Regions from separate parts of the Variovorax sp. J31P179 genome, predicted to be linked through region 2. Evidence: riboswitches for the same ligand, from Rfam matches in the RefSeq annotation. Region 2 holds a riboswitch; the other holds the start of a gene.
The links. Region 2 has a riboswitch for S-adenosylhomocysteine ahead of ahcY (adenosylhomocysteinase). Riboswitches for the same ligand answer to the same signal wherever they lie in the genome.
Positions count from the first base shown of each region.

Region 1: it holds a riboswitch for S-adenosylhomocysteine, as region 2 does, so the genes downstream of both, metH (methionine synthase) here and ahcY (adenosylhomocysteinase) in region 2, are expected to answer to the same signal.

Region 1 is NZ_JASZYL010000007.1:309,780-313,181, reverse strand. It holds gene QTI17_RS20350 (LysR family transcriptional regulator) at 1-816, opposite strand, end outside; gene QTI17_RS20345 (PACE efflux transporter) at 919-1,356, shown strand; S-adenosyl-L-homocysteine riboswitch at 1,365-1,457, shown strand; gene metH (methionine synthase) at 1,479-3,402, shown strand, end outside.
Region 2 is NZ_JASZYL010000006.1:403,163-406,564, reverse strand. It holds gene QTI17_RS18390 (peptide chain release factor 3) at 1-450, opposite strand, end outside; gene QTI17_RS18385 (hypothetical protein) at 513-1,157, opposite strand; S-adenosyl-L-homocysteine riboswitch at 1,253-1,322, shown strand; gene ahcY (adenosylhomocysteinase) at 1,387-2,826, shown strand; gene QTI17_RS18375 (TlyA family RNA methyltransferase) at 2,837-3,402, shown strand, end outside.

The DNA of each region.
Region 1 (3,402 bases), on a different contig from region 2:
CACGACATCGACCCACAGGTCGAGCCCGTTCGACAGGTTCTCGAACGGAATCTCGACCAGCGCGCCGGCCGCCACGTGCGGCCGCGCGAAGTTGCGCGGCAGCCAGCCCCAGCCCAGGCCGGCGGTGATCAGGCTCAGCGCGGCCAGCGCGTTGTCGGTGCGCCAGACATGGCGCGCGAAGACGAAACGCGGGTCGCTGGTGGCGAGGTCGCGTCCGGCGACCACGATCTGCCGCGTGGTCGTCAGGTGTTCTTCTCGCAACCGTCCCCCAGCCGCGGCCAGCACCGGATGGTCGGGCGCCATCACGGCCACCATGGTGTCGTTGGCCACTTCCTGGAAACCCTCGCGGCCGTCGAGGCTGGGGCGCTCGAACACCAGGGCCAGCTGCGCCCTGCCGCTGTGTAGCAGCGCCAGCGCATCGGCCTGCGGCGCCGCCAGCACCTCGACCTCCAGCAGCGGGTATTCGGCCGCCAGAGCGGCCAGCGGCCCGCTCCAGGGCGCGGCCAGCAACTCGGGCGCTATGGCCAGCGTCAGCCGGTTCTCCAGCCCCTGGGTCAGCGCCAGCGCCTGGACCTGAAGCTGCTTGAGTTGCGCCGCCAGCAGGCGCGCCTGCGGCTCCAGCGATCGCGCGGCCGCGGTCGGCTGCGGCTCGCGACCGCTGCGGTCGAACAGGCTGAGGTCGAGCTCGGCTTCGAGACTGGCGATCGCCATGCTGACCGCCGAGGGCACCCGGCCCAGCGCTCGCGCCGCCGCCGAGAAGGAGCCGTGATCGACCACCGCGAGAAACACCGCCACGCTGTCGCTGGAAAAACCCACGGCCGCCCCGATCTATCAATGAACCTGAAAGAAGATGACTTTTTATATCAGGTAAACCAACATAAAGTCCAGCTCAACGCCAACCAACACAGGATCGATTTCATGCAAGGGCTCAAGCGCCGCGTCGTCTATATCAGCCTCTACGAGGGCATCGCCATCGTCGCGGCCAGCGCGGGCCTGGCGCTGATGTCCGGCCAGGGACTGGGCCATTCGGGCGTGCTGGCGGTGATCGCCTCGGTCATCGCCGTGCTCTGGAACCTCTCGTTCAACGCCCTGTTCGAGCGCTGGGAGTCCGGCCAGGCGGTGCGCGGCCGCAGCCTGCGCCGCCGGATCGCCCACGCGATCGGCTTCGAAGGCGGCCTGATCGCCTTCCTGGTGCCGGTGTTCGCCTGGTGGCTCGGCGTCAGTCTCTGGGACGCCCTGGTGATGGACCTCGGCCTGGTGGTTTTCTTCCTGGTCTATACCTTCGTCTTCAACTGGGCCTTCGACGCCGTCTTCGGCTTGCCGGCATCGGCCGCCGGCGCCGCGCAGCCAGCGTAAAATCCGCGGCTCCCAAGGAGCGTTGCAGCGCCGCCGGCCGTCTGGCCGGCCGCGTCAGGCTTGGGCTTCCAGGCACTGGAGTGCAACGACGCTCGCCTGACCCCGTTTCCACAGGTGAGCCCATGCCAATCGATTCTTCCGCGTCCCAGACCCCGCCCCCGATGAAGCTGTCCGGCCTCGAGCCGGTGCAGATCGGCGATGGCGCGCTGTTCGTCAACATCGGCGAGCGCACCAACGTCACCGGCTCGAAGGCCTTCGCCCGCATGATCCTGAACGGCCAGTTCGAGGAAGCGCTGGCGGTGGCGCGCCAGCAGGTCGAGAACGGCGCCCAGGTGATCGACATCAACATGGACGAGGCCATGCTCGACAGCAAGGCCGCGATGGTGCGCTTCCTGAACCTGATCGCCAGCGAGCCCGACATCGCGCGGGTGCCGATCATGGTCGACAGCTCGAAGTGGGACGTGATCGAGGCCGGCCTGCGCTGCATCCAGGGCAAGGGCATCGTCAACTCGATCAGCATGAAAGAGGGCGAGGACCAGTTCCGCCATCAGGCCCGGCTGCTGCGCCGCTACGGCGCGGCAGCGGTCGTGATGGCCTTCGACGAGAAGGGCCAGGCCGACACCTACGAACGCAAGATCGAGATCTGCGAGCGCGCCTACCGCATCCTGGTCGACGAGATCGGCTTCCCGCCCGAGGACATCATCTTCGACCCGAACATCTTCGCGATCGCCACCGGCATCGAGGAGCACAACAACTACGCTGTCGACTTCATCAACGCGGTGCGCTGGATCAAGCAGAACCTGCCCGGCGCCAAGGTGTCGGGCGGCGTGTCGAACGTCAGCTTCAGCTTCCGCGGCAACGACCCGGTGCGCGAGGCGATCCACACCGTCTTCCTGTACCACGCGATCAAGGCCGGCATGGACATGGGCATCGTCAACGCCGGCATGGTCGGCGTCTACGACGACCTCGAGCCCGAACTGCGCGAGCGCGTGGAAGACGTGGTGCTGAACCGCCGCCCCGATGCCGGCGAGCGCCTGGTGGAAGTCGCCGAGACCGCCAAGAGCGGTGCCAAGGACGAGAGCAAGAAGCTCGAATGGCGCGGCACGGCCGAGCACCCAGTGCACGTGAACCAGCGGCTGTCGCATGCGATGGTGCACGGCATCACCGACTTCATCGTGGAAGACACGGAAGAGGCCTACCAGCAGATCCTGGCCACCGGCGGGCGTCCGCTGCACGTGATCGAAGGCCCGCTGATGGCCGGCATGAACATCGTCGGCGACCTGTTCGGCCAGGGCAAGATGTTCCTGCCGCAGGTGGTGAAGTCGGCCCGCGTGATGAAGTCCGCGGTGGCGCACCTCATTCCCTACATCGAGGAAGAAAAACGCCAGGACGAGGCCGCCGGCCGCGATGTCCGCACCAAGGGCAAGATCGTCATCGCGACGGTCAAGGGCGACGTCCACGACATCGGCAAGAACATCGTCACGGTCGTGCTCCAGTGCAACAACTTCGAGGTCGTGAACATGGGCGTGATGGTGCCCTGCCACGAGATCCTGGCGCGCGCCAAGGTCGAGGGCGCCGACATCGTCGGGCTCTCGGGCCTGATCACGCCGAGCCTCGAGGAGATGCAGTACGTGGCCGGCGAGATGCAGAAGGACGAGCACTTCCGCATCAAGAAGATTCCGCTCATGATCGGCGGCGCCACCACCAGCCGGGTCCATACGGCCGTGAAGATCGCGCCGCACTACGAAGGCCCGGTGGTCTACGTGCCCGATGCCTCGCGCAGCGTGAGCGTGGCGCAGTCGCTGCTGTCGGACCAGGCGGCGAGCTACATCGACGAACTCAATGCCGACTACGACAAGGTGCGCCACCAGCACGCCAACAAGAAGCAGGTGACGCTGTGGCCGCTGGCCAAGGCGCGGGCCAACAAGACGCCGGTCGACTGGGCTGGCTATGTGCCGCCGGTGCCGAAGTTCATCGGACGGCGCGTGTTCAAGAACTTCGACCTGACCGAACTCGCCAAGTACATCGACTGGGGGCCCTTCTTCC
Region 2 (3,402 bases):
TTCGAGCGGCTCGCGCACCTCGCGGTCCATCTTGTTGACGAAGGTGATGATCGGCGTGTCGCGCTGGCGGCAGACCTCGATCAGCCGGCGGGTCTGGGCTTCGACGCCGTTGGCGGCGTCGATCACCATCAGCGCCGAGTCGACCGCCGTGAGCACGCGGTAGGTGTCTTCGGAGAAGTCCTTGTGGCCGGGCGTGTCGAGCAGGTTGATGACGTGGTCGCGATAGACCATCTGCATCACCGACGAGGCCACCGAGATGCCGCGCTGCTTCTCGATCTCCATCCAGTCGGAGGTGGCATGGCGCGAGGCCTTGCGGGCCTTGACCGAGCCGGCGATCTGGATCGCGCCAGAGAACAGCAGCAGCTTCTCGGTCAGCGTGGTCTTGCCGGCGTCCGGGTGGGAAATGATCGCGAAGGTGCGGCGGCGTTTGGTTTCGGAGGCGAAGGTCATGGTGAACGCGGTGCGCGCTCACGGGCGCGGTCTGCTGAAGGCAAAGCCCGCAATTTTACTGTTCACATCGGCGGCGTGAAGCCGTTGCGGCCCACCAGCAAGCTGGAGGCGGTAGGCTTGCCGTCCTTCAGCTGCGCCGTGACGACCACTTTCGCGCCCTGCACCACCAGCGCCTGCTGGTCGTCCTGCGCCGGCTTGAAGGTGACGATGGGCGTGCCGCGGGGAACGATCACGGTCTTCTCGCCGTCCTTGTAGCGCAGCACCAGCTTGCGGCCGCCCGGCACCGAGGACGGCGCGGCGGCGAGGGCCGAGACCGTGGCGTTGGTCATCGTGCCGTTGGGCATGTAGTCCCAGGGCCGGAAACCCTCGCCGGTGCCGCGCATGGCCTCCGGAAAGACCAGCACCTCGACCGCGCACTGGGTGCCGTCGGGCTGGGGCAGCGAGCCGGCGCCGACGAAACTGTTGGGCTTGATCGCGTCCAGCGTGACCGGCAGCACCTCGACCACCCGCAGGTCGGGCGGACGCACCATCGTGACGACTTCGCCGCTGCGGTCCTTGACGGTCAGCGAGGTGGCGTCGACATGGGCGATCACGCCGCGCACGCGCACCGGGGGCTGGCCCGCGCCCCCCTGGGCCCAGGCTGCGGCGGACAGAACGGCCGCTGCGGCGGCTGCAAGTGACAGGGCGAGGACCTTGGCTTTGGACATGGCGGAATTCGGTGCGGCAGTGGAGGGGAAACGCAGTCTAGGCCGATCCGGCGCGCCTTGCTGGCGGCGGTCCGGAGACAGGCGTTAAAATGCGCCGTTCCGAGGAGCGTTGCAGCGCCGTCAGGCGTGAGGCTCGGACCATCATCGCAACCACGCTCACCCGCTGTTCTCGCGGTGAGTCCGTTCCCCGAATGCAGTGGCCACTGTCAAACCCGCTTTGGAGCCCACAATGAGCGCTGTTCTCAAAACCACCCCCGTCTCGACCGCCGACCAGGCGATCGCCGACCTGTCCCTGGCCGCCTGGGGCCGCAAGGAAATCCGCATCGCCGAAACCGAGATGCCCGGCCTGATGGCGATCCGCGAGGAATTCGCCAAGGGCCAGGCGCTCAAGGGCGCGCGCATCACCGGCTCGCTGCACATGACGATCCAGACCGCCGTGCTGATCGAGACCCTGCAGGCCCTCGGCGCCACCGTGCGCTGGGCCTCGTGCAACATCTTCTCGACCCAGGACCACGCCGCCGCCGCCATCGCCGCCGCCGGCACGCCGGTGTTCGCGATCAAGGGCGAGTCGCTGACCGACTACTGGGACTACACCCACGCCATCTTCGAATTCGGCCCCAAGGGCTCGAAGGACGAAGGCCCGAACATGATCCTCGACGACGGCGGCGACGCCACCATGCTGATGCACCTGGGCCAGAAGGCCGAGAAGGACCTCGGCGTGCTGGCCAACCCGACCAGCGAAGAAGAACGCATCCTGTTCGCCGCGATCAAGGCCAAGCTGGCGGTCGACCCCACCTGGTACACCCGCAAGTCGGCCCAGATCATCGGCGTGACCGAAGAAACCACCACCGGCGTGCACCGCCTGAACGAGATGTCGGCCAAGGGCACGCTGCAGTTCCGCGCCATCAACGTCAACGACTCGGTCACCAAGAGCAAGTTCGACAACCTCTACGGCTGCCGCGAATCGCTGGTCGACGGCATCAAGCGCGCCACCGACGTGATGATCGCCGGCAAGGTCGCCTGCGTGGCCGGCTACGGCGACGTCGGCAAGGGCTCGGCCCAGGCCCTGCGCGCCCTCAGCGCCCAGGTCTGGGTGACCGAGATCGACCCGATCAACGCCCTGCAGGCCGCGATGGAAGGCTACAAGGTCGTCACGATGGAATACGCCGCCGACAAGGCCGACATCTTCGTCACCACCACCGGCAACCGCGACGTGATCCGCCACGAGCACATGGCCGCCATGAAGGACCAGGCGATCGTCTGCAACATCGGCCATTTCGACAACGAGATCGACGTCGCCTCGATCGAGAAGTACGAGTGGGAAGAGATCAAGCCGCAGGTCGACCACATCACCTTCCCCGACGGCAAGAAGATCATCCTGCTGGCCAAGGGCCGCCTCGTGAACCTGGGCTGCGGCACGGGCCACCCGAGCTTCGTGATGTCGTCCTCGTTCGCCAACCAGACCATCGCCCAGATCGAGCTTTTCACCAAGCCCGACGCCTACCAGGCCGGCAAGGTCTACGTGCTGCCCAAGCACCTCGACGAGAAGGTCGCGCGCCTGCACCTGAAGAAGGTCGGCGCCATGCTGACCACGCTGACCGACACCCAGGCGGCCTACATCGGCGTCGACAAGAACGGTCCGTACAAGCCGGACACCTACCGTTACTGAGCGCCGCGCCTTGCGTGCCGATCAGTTGCTCGTCGAACGCGGCCTGGCCGCTTCGCGTTCGCAGGCGGTTCGCCTGATCGCCGGCGGCTTGCGCTGGCGTGATGGCGCCGACTGGCGCGTCGTGGGCAAGAACCGCGACGAAATCCCCGAAGCGGCCGAGCTCGAACTGCTCGACGCCGCCGAGGCCCGCTACGTGTCGCGCGGCGGCCTCAAGCTGGAGGGCGCGCTGGCCGCCACCGGCATCGACCCGACGGGCCGGCGTTGTCTCGACGTCGGCCAGTCGACCGGCGGCTTCACCGACTGCCTGCTGCAGCGCGGTGCTGCGCATGTGGTCGGCGTCGACGTCGGCCATGGTCAGCTACACGCCCGCATCCGCGAAGATGCGCGCGTGACCGCGGTCGAGGGCGTCAATGCGCGCACCCTGACGGCCGAGGCCTGGGCCGCCGAATCCGAGGACGACGAGGACGACGAGGCGCCGGTCGGCGACAGCTTCGGCCTGATCGTCGGCGACCTGTCCTTCATCTCGCAGACGCTGGTGCTGCCCGCGCTGGTGCCGCTGCTGGCGCCCGGCGGCGA